DNA from 4 places in the Lottiidibacillus patelloidae genome. Region 1 is predicted to be linked to each of the others. Evidence: riboswitches for the same ligand, from Rfam matches in the RefSeq annotation. Region 1 holds a riboswitch; each other region holds the start of a gene.

What was found. A riboswitch is a leader RNA that binds a small molecule or an ion and turns the genes downstream of it on or off. The one in region 1 is predicted to bind cyclic di-GMP.
Region 2: it holds a riboswitch for cyclic di-GMP, as region 1 does, so the genes downstream of both, CIB95_RS09185 (hypothetical protein) here and CIB95_RS00725 (DUF192 domain-containing protein) in region 1, are expected to answer to the same signal.
Region 3: it holds a riboswitch for cyclic di-GMP, as region 1 does, so the genes downstream of both, CIB95_RS12045 (S8 family peptidase) here and CIB95_RS00725 (DUF192 domain-containing protein) in region 1, are expected to answer to the same signal.
Region 4: it holds a riboswitch for cyclic di-GMP, as region 1 does, so the genes downstream of both, CIB95_RS10545 (HD-GYP domain-containing protein) here and CIB95_RS00725 (DUF192 domain-containing protein) in region 1, are expected to answer to the same signal.

Annotation. Positions count from the first base shown of each region.
Region 1 is NZ_NPIA01000001.1:116,227-119,701, forward strand. It holds gene CIB95_RS00715 (Cof-type HAD-IIB family hydrolase) at 1-487, shown strand, start outside; gene CIB95_RS00720 (YitT family protein) at 1,067-1,651, shown strand; cyclic di-GMP riboswitch class I at 1,801-1,893, shown strand; gene CIB95_RS00725 (DUF192 domain-containing protein) at 1,989-2,339, shown strand; gene CIB95_RS00730 (Flp family type IVb pilin) at 2,354-2,563, shown strand; gene CIB95_RS00735 (A24 family peptidase) at 2,640-3,155, shown strand; gene CIB95_RS00740 (TadE family protein) at 3,149-3,475, shown strand, end outside.
Region 2 is NZ_NPIA01000004.1:130,401-133,875, reverse strand. It holds gene CIB95_RS09190 (HD-GYP domain-containing protein) at 1-327, opposite strand, end outside; gene CIB95_RS09185 (hypothetical protein) at 417-1,112, opposite strand; cyclic di-GMP riboswitch class I at 1,179-1,264, opposite strand; gene CIB95_RS09180 (EAL domain-containing protein) at 1,499-2,497, opposite strand; gene CIB95_RS09175 (protein adenylyltransferase SelO) at 2,693-3,475, opposite strand, start outside.
Region 3 is NZ_NPIA01000006.1:157,626-161,100, reverse strand. It holds gene CIB95_RS16635 (S8 family serine peptidase) at 1-397, opposite strand, end outside; gene CIB95_RS12045 (S8 family peptidase) at 443-2,083, opposite strand; cyclic di-GMP riboswitch class I at 2,220-2,293, opposite strand; gene CIB95_RS16245 (hypothetical protein) at 2,534-2,692, opposite strand; gene CIB95_RS12040 (DUF2269 family protein) at 2,846-3,283, shown strand; gene CIB95_RS12035 (YjcZ family sporulation protein) at 3,322-3,423, opposite strand.
Region 4 is NZ_NPIA01000005.1:106,349-109,823, reverse strand. It holds gene CIB95_RS10550 (class I SAM-dependent rRNA methyltransferase) at 1-432, opposite strand, end outside; gene CIB95_RS10545 (HD-GYP domain-containing protein) at 561-1,157, opposite strand; cyclic di-GMP riboswitch class II at 1,174-1,258, opposite strand; cyclic di-GMP riboswitch class II at 1,291-1,375, opposite strand; gene CIB95_RS10540 (nucleotide sugar dehydrogenase) at 1,722-2,996, shown strand; gene CIB95_RS10535 (WecB/TagA/CpsF family glycosyltransferase) at 3,027-3,475, shown strand, end outside.

The DNA.
Region 1 (3,475 bases):
AGATTATATGATGGCTAAATTTATTTTAGGGTATGGAGATCCAGTTTTCTATCCTATTCGCTATGTAGAGTCGTTAACTGAGCAGTTGCAAGAAGAGCCAGTATCCCCTCCAAATATAGATATTTACTTCCCACACGAAAAAGATATGGCGGATTTCAAGAAACATTGTGAAGAACAATTTTCTGGAATTTCAATTTTGAATAAAGATGAGCAAACCCTTGTAATTATTCCATCAAGTGTTTCCAGGAATAAGAGCTTACAGCTTTTAGCCAAGCAATTAAATATTCCTTATGATGAGGTTGTTGCTGTAGGGAATTCCAATGCTGATATAGAAATGATTAAAAATGTTGGGTTAGGAGTGGCGATGGGCCATGCACCTAAAGAATTAAAGGAAGCTGCAAACTGGGTAACTAGATCAAACGATCAAAATGGTGTACCTTACATGGTAAAAGAAGTGTTTCGAAAGCAACTACGTGTTCAATTATAGAATGGAAGGCTCGCCATATGGTGAGCTTTTTTTGATGAAGTGCTCCAGTTTTTACGCCGTTACCCGATTGCTTCAGCTTTCTATAATGATCCAGCTTCGACTCCTAGCGACTAGTTAACTTCATACTTCTCCTTTGCGATAAGTCAACATCGAATAGCTTCACTATTCATGTTTTGTCTAGCTGCGAGCACCATCGGCTCGAGGTCTGAAGCCAATCACTTCTAATGACAAAAAGCGTCTTTAATCAGTGCTCGTCTTCAGCTTGTCGCCGATACCCGGTGTTCTCGCCTTTCTCTTTTTCCTTTATCTCAATCGAAGTATTCCAGTTCATACGTCGCTGATCAGTCGTCTCAGCTTTTCTGATTGTCCAGCTGCGGCTCACAACGACTAGTAATCTTCACACTTTTTATTTACGATAAGTCAACATCAACTCGCTGCGCTCGTTGTGTTTCCTTTATCTCAAACAAAGTGCTCCAGCTTATACGTCGCTGAGCGTTCGCCTCGCTTTTCTATTAATACTTTTTTGGTACATGCATATAGTTTATATATAGCTTGTTTCGTTAACGGAGGATGAACTTGATGAGTGTGCTGAAAAAGGGTATTGCAATAATTATTGGCAGTTTTCTACTAGGAATCGGAATTAATGGATTTATTGTTCCATATCATTTATTGGATGGTGGAATGGTTGGTATTGGATTAATTATGAAATATATATGGGGATATAAAGTAGGTTTAACGATTATTATCCTTAGCGTACCAATCTATCTTATGGCATGGATATATTATCGATCTTATTTTTTTAATAGTCTTCATGGGATGTTAGTTTCAGCATTTGTCATTGATTTGCTTGGTCCACTAAGATATAGCTTTCATTTACCCCCATTATATAGTGCATTATTGGGAGGTTTACTAGTTGGAACAGGAGTAGGTCTAATGCTGAGATTTGAGACAAGCACCGGTGGGACAGACTTAATTGCTCAACTATTGACACAATGGATATCTCTTAATGTTGGAATACTAATTTTTTTAATAGATACAGTTATTATTATGATAGGTGGTTTTGTATTTAGTAAAGAAATATTACTCTATTCTATCATTACAATCTCCGCTGTAGGCTTTGCGACAAGTTCAATGACGTTAAAAGGTAAAGAAGTTATACAATAAAACTGCATTAAATTGGGGAATTCTAGTAAATTACCTTAAATTGTCTGAAAAAATAGTGTGAAAGTACTATATGAATTTACTAGATAATTAGTTAATATAAAAACAAGCAACATCAAACAATAGTAGATTCAACGACAAATGACGCTGAATCTCGATAAAGGCAAACCTGATGAAAATCAGCGGCGCAAAGCTACAGGGGCTAAGGTGTAAATCTTATTACACTATGCCAGCCAGTTACCGAAAGATTACAAGGGTATTTGTTGTTATTTTTTATATAACAACCCCCACTTTCGGTAAGTGGCAGGGTTGTTTTTTAATTTTCAGGAGGTGAAAGTAAATGATGCTAGTGAACCTATCAAATGGCACAATATTAGCTAATAAACTTAAAACAGCCTATCGTTTCTTTCAACGATTAAAAGGGCTAATGTTTACTTCTGAATTGCCATTAGGTGAAGCGTTGCATCTACAACCCTGCCAATCGGTCCACACATTTTTTATGAAGTATGACATCGATGTGATTTATCTTGATAAAGATATGAAGATTGTCAAGATCACTCACATGATGAAGCCGAGCAAAGTTGGAAGCATTGTCAAAAATGCAAACTCGGTGATCGAATTACCTGCTGGAAGTATCTCAAAAACAGATACAAAAGTAGGACATGTATTACAAATAAAAAATAATGGTTAAGGGGAGATTGTCAAATGATGAACAAATTAAAAGGATTAGTATTTGAGGAAAAAGGTCAAGGGATGACAGAATACGGTTTAGTTTTAGGTGTTATTGCAGTAGGAGTTGTCGCGCTACTTGCTACATTAAGAGATGAAATCATGACAATGTTTAATGAAGTAATTAACAATGTAACAAACCGTGATACTGGAGGAACTGCTACTACTAGTGGTACTGGTGCTTAATATAACTTATATATTTCTAGCCTTACGTTCTCGAACGTAAGGCTATTTTAAAATAACTATACAAAAAGAGGGATAAATGATGATTACTACATTAATCCTATTAATTATTTTAGGTATATGTGTTGTAACAGATATAAGAGAAAGAAAAATATATAATGCTGTCATTTTCCCAGCATTGCTTCTAGCATTTATCATCCAAGGAATTGACCATGGGTTCGTAGGTTTAAAAACAGCAGGTATAGGTTTCTCGGTCGGCTTTGGCTTACTTTTAATTCCGTATTTCTTAGGTGGAATGGGTGCTGGCGATGTTAAACTTTTAGGTCTTATTGGTGCATTAAAGGGTTCTAGTTTTGTGATGTACACTGCAATCTATATGGGAATGATCGGAGCATTAATGGCACTAGGTATTATATTATTTCGTAGTGGTGCATTTACAGCAGTTTTATATGGTGTTCATAGTGCCAGAAATGGAATTAAAGTACCTATTAAAGAAGGAGTTTTTAATTCATCCTATTCTTATCCTTATGGGGTGGCAATTGCTGCAGGAGCACTTGCAGCATTGGCGCTTGAAAGATGGATTATATTATGGTGAAAAATGAAAAAGGTCAGTCAATCGTAGAATTCGCATTAGTTATACCTGTAATGCTACTTTTAATGGTTGGACTTTTTGATTTTGGACGAGTTTTTTATATGTATACTCACTACCATTTAACTAGTCAAGAAACTGTTCGTGTTGCTGGATTAGGTTGGAACGATAGTGATGTGACACAGTTTGCTAAAAATTACATTCATATTGGAGAGCCAGCGGATTTAGAAGTTACGATTACTCCAAATGACACCAATAGAAACTCTGGTGATTACGTTACAGTGCAACTAAAGTATCCAGCAACAATTATTACTCCATTAATTTCA
Region 2 (3,475 bases), on a different contig from region 1:
TGGTTCAGAGCTAACCCATAGTAAATGAACGTCTGATAGAGCCTTAAAATGGATTGGTTCAGGTATATTTTGAATTTTAAAATACTCCTCTGGCCCGATTGTCACCTTACTATCATCAATTTCACAAAGGATTTCCCCACTAAGCACATAAAAGAACTCTAGCACGTTTGCATTTTCAGAAGGAAATGCATAAAAAAGCTTATCCTTCTTTATGGAATGGGTCATTATCTCTACTCCATCTCCACGAGAAAGCAAGCTTATCTCATTAGTATCAAATTTAACTTTTTCTATGTATGTTCCCTTTTTACCTAATTTAAATCCTTGCATAGTATTCACCTCAAAGAATACATGAAATGGAAAAAAGAGTCCGAAAAAATGAACTCTTTTTTAATTTAACATGATGACTAAAAATAATATTACTTTATTCCGATAACACGGAGAGGATCGATCCACGCCTCACGATCAGCAAAACGTACTAGTTTCCAGCTACATTCGGCAATAACACCTAATTCTGCTGCCTCTTCGATTGTTTTAGCCGACATTTCTAATGTTTTATTGAAGACATCAGAAATTATTTTGTCAAGCTCTTCTGTATACTTTTCTGTAAGTTCTTTTGACTTTTCATATTTCTTATTAAACTTTTCCTCTATTTTTTCTATTTTTTCTATGATTTTCTTTTTATCTTCTTCATCAGCTTCCGCCATTAACTGTGTTGTAAGTTCGTTTAGTTCCGTGTTAAGCTCTTCAATCTTTTTATCAATTTTATCTTCTTCTTTTTTTAATTTCTCATCTATTTTAGCTAATTTCTCTTTTAACTTTTCCTTCTTTTGTTGATCTTTAGTAGAAACATACTCTGCAGTAACTTCCTCTTTTTCAATTTTCAGTTCTACAACTTCTTCACCTTCTTCAAGTTCTCGAAGTTCTAAAAGATACTTAGCTTGAAGCTCGTCAGATTTTTCTACTGCTTTTGCAATTTCCTCATCAATTTTAAGATTTGTCTCTTCTATTTTTTCTAACGCTTCGTCATAGTTAGTTTTCTCAGATGCAAAGATAGGACTAGATGTTGTGAAAATTAAAATTGTAGAAAAGAATAATGCAAGTAACTTTTTCATCTTTATAATCCCCCTATACTATACTGAATTCCTAAAAAAATAACCCCATCTTTTGCGAAAGGGTATCGATGCAACTGGCTGGCATAGTATTACTACTGAAGCCCCTCTAGTTTTGCGTCCATATTCTTTCGAATAGGTTGCCCTTTTTTAGTTTATTCTATTAATTCAATCTATTATAATTCTATTATAGACCTACTTATTTCCTAAATCTACTATTTTATTAAATAATTTCATATATTCATTTGCGAATATTGGCATATTTAGTCGATAAATACCAATATATATTGCTAATATATATTTAGAGAATGTTATTAATAGATTGTATGTCAAATTGAATCTCATTTATGGTCCCTGATTGCACAAAAAAGTGTAGAGCAATGAGTGCCTTACACTTTTTTCGTATGCTTGATCGGTGTTGGAGATGGTTTCCCAAATAAGTAACCTTGAAAAAGTTGATATCCTTTTGTTTGTAACCATTCAAAATCTTCTTTCACTTCGATTCCTTCAGCCAAAGGTGTAGATCCGTTCATTAAAGCGTGCTCCAAAAAAGACAGTGCGTTTTTTTGCTTTGTTATATCATTTGCGACTCCGTTTACATATTGCCTATCTAACTTCATATAGTGAGGCTTAAGGTCAGCCAATACTTCCGTAGTACTAAAACCTTCTCCAACATCATCAAGCGCGTATTTAAACCCTTTTTCGTTATAATAAGCTAATATTTTTTTCAGATGATCTATATCATTTACTTTTTCCGTTTCTACTACTTCAAAAACAAGTTCTGACGGATCTACATTTAATTTATTTGCTAATGCAACTGTTGACTTTAAACAATGCTCTGGTGAATAAATGGAGGTTGGGATGAAATTGATAAAAGCTTTTTTATCGATACGTGCTGCAGCCTTAACAGCATTCATTCGACATAGACGGTCTAAAGCATAAAGCCTACCTCGCTCTTTTGCCGCTGCAAAGACTTCGTTTGGATATAACGTTGAACCGTCTTCGTGTTGAAAACGAGCTAAAAGTTCATAAGCATATATCTCTTCATTACCATTGACGATTGGTTGATAATAGCAAGTTACTAATTCTTTAATAATAATTTCGTCAATCCATTGGACGTCAATCACAGCGTTAATTTGTTTAATAGGTTTCCAGTCTTCGTTGTCAATTCGAAAATAAACCATTTCAGGTTCCATATGGTCATTACAAAAATAAACAAATTCTCTAACAGATGCTTCTTTTATCGTTAAAATATTATCATCAAATTTGACAATTCCATGTTCTCTATTTAAATGGAGGATAACATCATTTAGGAGAGAAAGATTAGCTTCTCCCTCCATTTTTATTTCAAATAGCACATCCATTACGATACAACTGCTACAATTCATATAAATTTTCTCCTCTTGACCGCTATCTATGTCTTTTTTCTAACTTTCCATCTATAGATAGGTTCAAAATTATAATCTTCTTTTTCTATACTCATTAGACCATAAAAAAAAGAAATACAATAGAATTATGTACTTCCTCTTTTTTACAAACAAATATAAAACATAAAAAAGAGCCTTGCACAGGCTCTCCACTAGTTATGTTCCACAATATGTTTGATAATTTCCGGCGGAAGGGTCAGCCGGTTTGCAATAATCTTCCCTTTCCAACGTGTATTCATAAGGATTTACCAATACTTTTAATAAATTTTCGATAACGGAGTAATCCCTATTTTCCACTGCTGCTTCTAATGCTTCTTCAACTTTATGATTGCGAGGAATAACAACTGGATTACTTTTTTTCATTAATTCTTTTGCATCCTCTATTGTTTCTTCTTGTCTCTCTAGTCTTTCTTGCCAACGCTTATTCCAGGAAATAAATGCTTCACTTGCAAACATATCCGTTCCTTTTACCTTATCAAGCGTTAACGCTACAAACGTATTCGTGTAGTCTGCATGATATTTCTCCATCATGCCAAGCAGCTGATCAATCAGTGCTTCATCTTCTATTTCTTCATTGAATAAACCTAATTTTTCTCTCATGCCTTTTTGCCAATTCATGTGATACAACGTGGTGAAATTAGAAATCGCTTCTTGTGCTAACTTAATTGCCTCATCTTCATCTTCATGTAAAAGTGGCAATAATGTTTCAGCAAACCTTGCTAGATTCCAACCACCAATATAAGGTTGATTTTTGTAAGAATAGCGACCTTCACGATCAATCGAGCTGAATACTGTTGCAGGATCGTATGTATCCATAAATGCGCACGGTCCATAGTCAATCGTTTCACCACTTATTGTCATGTTATCAGTATTCATAACACCGTGAATAAAACCAACTAGTTGCCATTTTGCAATTAACTGCGCTTGTCTTTTAATTAC
Region 3 (3,475 bases), on a different contig from region 1:
TTCCCTCATCCTTCTCTTTTGTCGACATAACATGCCCTTCTTCAGTAATCATATAAACATCAGATAGGGTTGCTAATTCATCTAACATACTAGCCTTTATATCAATAGCAAAAGCATTAATAAATTCCCATTCTGCCTTCACAGTTGCCCCTAATAACTTAGCTGTATCAACTGCACTATTATTAGGGCTTTTTGCAACAATGACACTGACGATATCTTGAGAACTATCTTTCATGACAGCTCGTAATGCAGGATGAATTTTATTCATCTCTGCATTTACTGCTGAAGGCTTAGCTATTTCATTTTTATTAGGAGCACTATATGAAACCGATTGTGCTGTTGAAAGTAACATAATAAAACTTGTCGTTATAGCAAAAATACTTTTTAAGAGCTTCATGTGTAAGCCCCCTTTCTTCTACCTTTACTAGGCTTCATCAATTTTTTATTTCCAATAAACGTTTGACCATGTCGCATTTGACCATGTCGCATTTGACCATGTCGCATTTGACCATGTTGCATTTGACCACGTTGCATTCGACCATGTCGCATTTGACCATGTCGCATTACTGAACGTTACATTCGAATCATTCCCCCAAATCATTGGTGAGAACGTGAAATTCATATTTGCACTAGGAATCGAACTTGTTTGATAATTAACTGCGTAGTAAACTGCTGCATCAGCATTTACAATTCCGTAATCTCCACTACTGTAAGCTCGATAACTATGGTGAACGTTATCAATATCTAAATTATCTTTTTGTTCTTTACTTAATTGGCGTAAGAAGCGGTCTTTAAATTCTAAATAATCTCTTCCCGTAGCTTGTAAGATCCACTTAATTTGATTAGGTGTTAAGTCTGGATTCGCTTCAAGCATCAAAGCAACGACACCAGATACTACTGGAGCAGCCATCGATGTACCACCCATTTTAAAGTAAGCGCCATCAACTACATTTTCAGGTTTAACATTTCTGTTATTGCCATATGGCATATAGGCAACGATGTTCGTTCCTGGTGCCATTACTTCTGGTTTAGATACCCCTGACATTGTTACACCTTTACTTGACCAAGGTTTTTGGAAATCGTCACCTAAGTATTCTGTTCCATTATCATCAACTGCCCCTACAGTGATTACAAATGGATCATTCGCTGGTGCAGAACAAGTTGAGCAAGAGTCATAACCATTGTTTCCAGACGAAGTAACAACTACTACTCCAGATGCCCATAATAATTCAACAGCTGCTGCCGTTGCGCTTTCTGTATACCTTGACTTTGTACCAACTGTTGAAGAGATATTAACTACACGAATGTTATAATCTTGTCTATTTTCAAAAATCCATTGTAGCGCATCTACTAAATCAGCTTCTGTTGACATTCCATTTGCATTACTATATTTAACACTTAAAATATTTGCTCCCGGAGCAATACCTACGTATTTTCCGTTACTTGCTGTTCCGTCACCTGCTATTATTGAAGCAACGTGAGTACCATGGCCGAATTCATCTTGAACATTACTATTTAGGGTAACACGCCCAATTAAGCGCTCGCCGAAGTCATTCCTCTCCGATTGTGAAACCCCACTATCTACAACTGCAACCGTGACACCTTTTCCTGTAATCCCTCTTGCCCAAGCACCTTCTACTTGAACAGCAGAGTTATATGTGTTTTGAATGGCAGCAACATCAGAACTATTTGTAACATCAAATCCTGTAGAAACAATTTTACTATCTTCATTAATTACTAACACACCTTCATGTGCTGCTAACTCATCTAATAAGCTAACTTTAATTTCCGCTGAAAACGTATTAATGAATTCCCATTCAGACTTAATTGTTGCACCTAATAATTTTGCAGTTTCTAATACCCCAGTAGAACCTGGCTTTTTAGAGACGATAACATTGACTGTTCCCTCTCTATTCGTATTTAGAAGATCTACTAAATTAGGATGAATTTTGCTAGTTTCTAAGTTATCTTGCTGTTTAACTTGACCTAATGGTAATACAGAACTAGCTTGTCCACTGTGTACACTCACTAAAATCATACTTGCACATGCTGCTAAACCAAGTAATGCTTTAATTTTTTTCACAAAAAAATCTCCCTTCTTCCATAAGAAAAAACATCAAGCGACACAAAAAAAATAGACTAATGACTAGGTGGTCAACAGTCCATGCGCATGATGTAATTTTTCTTAGAAGTTAGGAGACTAATTAAACCCTAATCATTTCGAAAGCTGGCTGGCAGTGAAGCCCCTATAGCTTTGCGTCACTAGATTTCTCTAGCTTTGCCTTTCTCGATGATTTGGAATTTTTCCTTATGTAGTATTATTTTTCCAATAATTATACTATAGTACATAGCTACTAGCATGTCTACTATTTTTCTATAACTTTCGTTCGACAAAATACTAGTTTTTGTAAAATTACTAGTTACAAAGGTCTTAACCCTATTATTCTTAAGAATATTATTAAAAAAATCTTAAATTTAACCTAATATAATAGAGAAGGATGCACACTTATCATGAAGTGACATCCTTCCGAAATTATTCAGCGTTTAATTGTTGAGGATCACGCAAGTCATATGCATCTGGATTACTGTCATTTTCATGTCTTGCTAAAATTTGTGGCGGCATTCCTTTTTCGACAATGAGGTCTTTATCGGTCATAACCTCATCATGTTCAATTTTTTTCTTTTCATTCATTAGCTTTGCACCTCCATTAATAAAATGTGCTTTTTAAAGATTTTCATGCATTTTTATGTATAATCGCTACGCCAGTTTAATAAATATTAGTAGTTTAATCTTCTTTTGAATCTCCTCAACTTTATTTTAGGAGGGATAATTATTCTTTACAAAATGTTATTATCTATTCATATCTTATCTGCAATTGCAGGAATTGGAGCTACGTTTCTTTTCCCATTCATTCTTGCGTTACCTAAAAAAGTAAGCGAATTAACCCTTGCTTTACGTCTCATTCAAAAAGGAGCTAACTATCCTAAATTCGGCTCTATATTGTTACTTCTAACAGGTTTAGGAATGGGAGCATTAAATACTGACCTTTTTCTTAAGGGTTGGTATATTACAGCTATCGTTTTACTATTAGCCGCCGTTCTCATTTATGTAATTAAAATTTTACCTGGAATACAAAACGCATTAAATGTAGTGTGCGAAGTAAAAAGCGAGGAAATTCCTGAAACGTACTGGACTATAAAAAAAGGATTGAAACCTTTAATGATTACAGCATCAACAATTGACGTCTTTATTATCATCTTAATGATTTGGAAACCATTATAAGGAAAAACGCCCACAATTTATGGGCGTTTTTTTATCTATTAGTAGCCTTTTACAAAGCCGCCAGCACCGACAATAATTAACAAGATAAATAAAACAACGATTAGCGCGAAGCCACCGCCATATCCGAATCCGCCAGACATAATATCAACTCCTATAAATCATTTAAGGAATTTTTCGTCCTTATACAGTCAC
Region 4 (3,475 bases), on a different contig from region 1:
GGTATATACATACTCTTTATACTTATATATGCCTTCACTGTACCAGTTAACTAAATAAAAGCCATCATAATAATCAATAGTGAAACCACCAATTCCATCTCCCTCAGCATTAAAGAGACGAAATGCTGTTGTATCTTCACTATTAAATAACACTTTACGATTTTCAGCCGCATCTTTTATTTTTTTTTCAAAAAAAGCTTGGTTAATAATTTCATTCCTATTATTTGTTAAAACCCAGCCATACCCTTTGTTTTGCTTTCCTAAGTAACCTTTTCCTAAAAAAGAATTGTCTTCAGCTATCAGTTTAAAAAGCTGCCCTTCCTTTTGTAAGGTATTTACATTACTAATAGCATCTTTTGTTATAAGTGGATACCCACTTTTGTACATTTTTTCATATTTAGGTTTCACTTTTAACGTTACTTCTACTTCCATTCTCGCCATCCTTCATCGTTCTATTGTTTGATTTCATTTTGGCATAAAAAGCAAATAAAATAAAATAATGTAATTAAAATAGTGCAAAGATCTATGTGTCTGAAATAGACTCTCTATCTCTGATATTCTTACTGTACTTGTACAAAGCTTTGAAATTTTGTCACTAACTCTTGATCGTAAAAGTGTTTGCACGCACTTAGTTCTTCTAAGGCTAGCTCGACCGAAATCGCCTTAGCATATGCGCGCTTTGCTGTCATTGCTTCAAAACTATCAACAATTCGTATCATTCTTACATTCATACTAATGTCATAATTTTTGAGCCCTGCAATATAGCCTGATCCATCTATATTTTCATGATGATGCAAAATCATTGAATAATCAACGTCATCAATTTCGAGTTCTTTAACGATCAAGTCACTATATAATGCATGTTTTTTTAATTCTTCCCACTCTAATTCGCTTAGTTTTCCTTGCTTCTGTAAAAGGTTACTATTTATGAATATCTTACCTATATCGTGTATTAGTGCGGAATTTTTTATTATTTTACGTTTTTCAATTTCTATATTTATACTCTTTGCGAAGTCATCTAATATATTTGCCACTCTCACAGAATGGAAGTATGTTGCTTCATCATGCATTCGTAACTTTTCTAGTAAAAAAGGAATTTTATATTCATTTTTTGTTAATGCACTTTCACTTCTTAACTGTTGAAGTAATTCATACAAATTAAGCCCTCCTATTATATAGAAGAGTCGGTTGCGCTACTTACTCAAGATAGCTTAAGCGCCCAAGTATATCGCCATCTGTCATAGTATCTCTTTTAACTAAATTATTAAACTATTTCAAAAAAAAATGACTCTAAAGCAGAGTCGGTTGCGCCACTTACTCAAGATAGCAAGGCGCCCAATTTATGTCGCTATCTGTCAAAGTATCTCTTATAAATTATAATCATCATTTTTTTACCTTTAAATAATATACCACAGAAGCTGCTACTTTTCCTTATGTTTAAAAATATTGTCGAATTTTGCAGAAGGATATTTGTTTAGCCCTACGGAACTAATTTTAGAACTGATAACGAATAGTATTGATTAAATATTAATTGATATTATTTTATTAATTTATAATTTTCTATTACAATCAATTATTAAGTAACTTCTTTTAATGGTATTTTCATTATCATATGCTTATACTATAAGAAGGTATTTTTAGGTTTCATATTTATGATTTTCATTAAACAATCTATTAAATTTTTTATATATCTAATTGATCACTGAAGGGAAGAATTTTTTATGTTTAATAAAGTATGTGTTGTTGGATTAGGATATATCGGATTACCAACTGCAGTAATGTTTGCTAATCATGGAGTTAAAGTACATGGGGTCGATATAAATGAGCGTACTGTTAAGCTTATTAGTAATAAACAACTTCATATTGAAGAAGAAGGATTGCAAGAAAAGTTAATTACAGCAATAGATACTGGCAATTTAACAGTATCGACTACACCAGAAGAGGCTGATGTATTTATAATTGCCGTTCCTTCACCAATACGTGATGATAAATCTGCTAACTTAGAATACGTCCGTTCTGCAACAAAAGCAATCGTTCCGTATGTAAAACCAAATAATCTTATCATTTTAGAATCCACTGTACCGCCAAGAACTGTTGAAGATGTGATGATCCCGGTTCTAGAAGAAACTGGTTATGTCATTGGTGAAGAGCTATTAATTTCTCACTCCCCAGAAAGAGTAATTCCTGGGAAAGTGTTTAAGGAATTAGTTCAAAATGACCGTATTGTTGGTGGAATTAATAAACGTTCTGCTGAAGCTACTAGAGACCTTTATAAAGTTTTTGTTGAAGGTGAAATTCATCTTACTGATGCAACTACTGCAGAAATGGTAAAGGTAATGGAAAACACTTATCGTGATATAAATATAGCTTTTGCCAACGAACTAGCTAAAATTAGCGAGAATGTCGGTGTTAACGTGTGGGAAGCCATTAAATTAGCAAATTATCACCCTCGTGTTAACATTCACTCTCCAGGCCCTGGTGTAGGTGGACATTGTATAGCTGTCGACCCTTGGTTTTTATATGAGTTACAACCAGATTTAGCTAAAATGATACATTTGGCAAGAACAACGAATGATAATATGCCAAAGTTCACAGCTGAGAAAGTTAAACAAACATTAGTTAATAAAGGCATTTCACATGGAAGAGTAGCTGTTTTTGGCCTAGCATTCAAAGGTAATATTGACGATATGAGAGAAAGTCCATCATTACAAGTTCTACAATATTTAGATGAGCAGGGCATTAATTATACAACGTATGACCCTCATATTACTGAAAATCAATTACCTACTCAAACGCAAAACTTACAAGAAGCTGTTTCTCATGCTGATATGATTTTAGTGTTAACGGACCATAATGAATTTAAAAATTTTGAGCCTGCTGAAGTAGCAGAAGCATTGCGCACAAAATTAATACTTGATACAAAAAATTGTTTGGACCATAAGAGATGGGAAGCTGCTGGGTTTGAAGTTTCATTACTTGGTAATGCTAAATCATAATATATAATACGAATTATTAAGGTGAGTGAAATGAAAGAAACTTATTTAGGTGTTAATGTATCAAACTTAACGTATTCTGCCCTAATTGAAGCTATTTTTGCTGATATAAATAAAAAGAAGAAATCAATGATTGTCGCGATCAACCCTGAAAAAGTTATGAAGGCTCAAGACGATCCTGAGCTAAAGAAACTTCTTAATCGTGCAGATTATCAAGTGCCAGATGGGATCGGTGTGGTGCTAGCTTCAAAGCTTAAAGGTGGAAAAATAAAGCAGCGTGTTACAGGAATTGATATGATGTTGAACTTATGTGAGGAAGCGGCGGAAAGAGGAAAGAAAGTTTTCCTTTATGGCGCAAAGCCTGGCATAGCTGAAGAAGCAAAACAAGAACTTATTAGAAAATATCCTAACCTCCAAGTTAGTGGAACTTTAGATGGTTATGAAAAAGATGAAACAAAAATCATTGAAACTATTAACGAGGG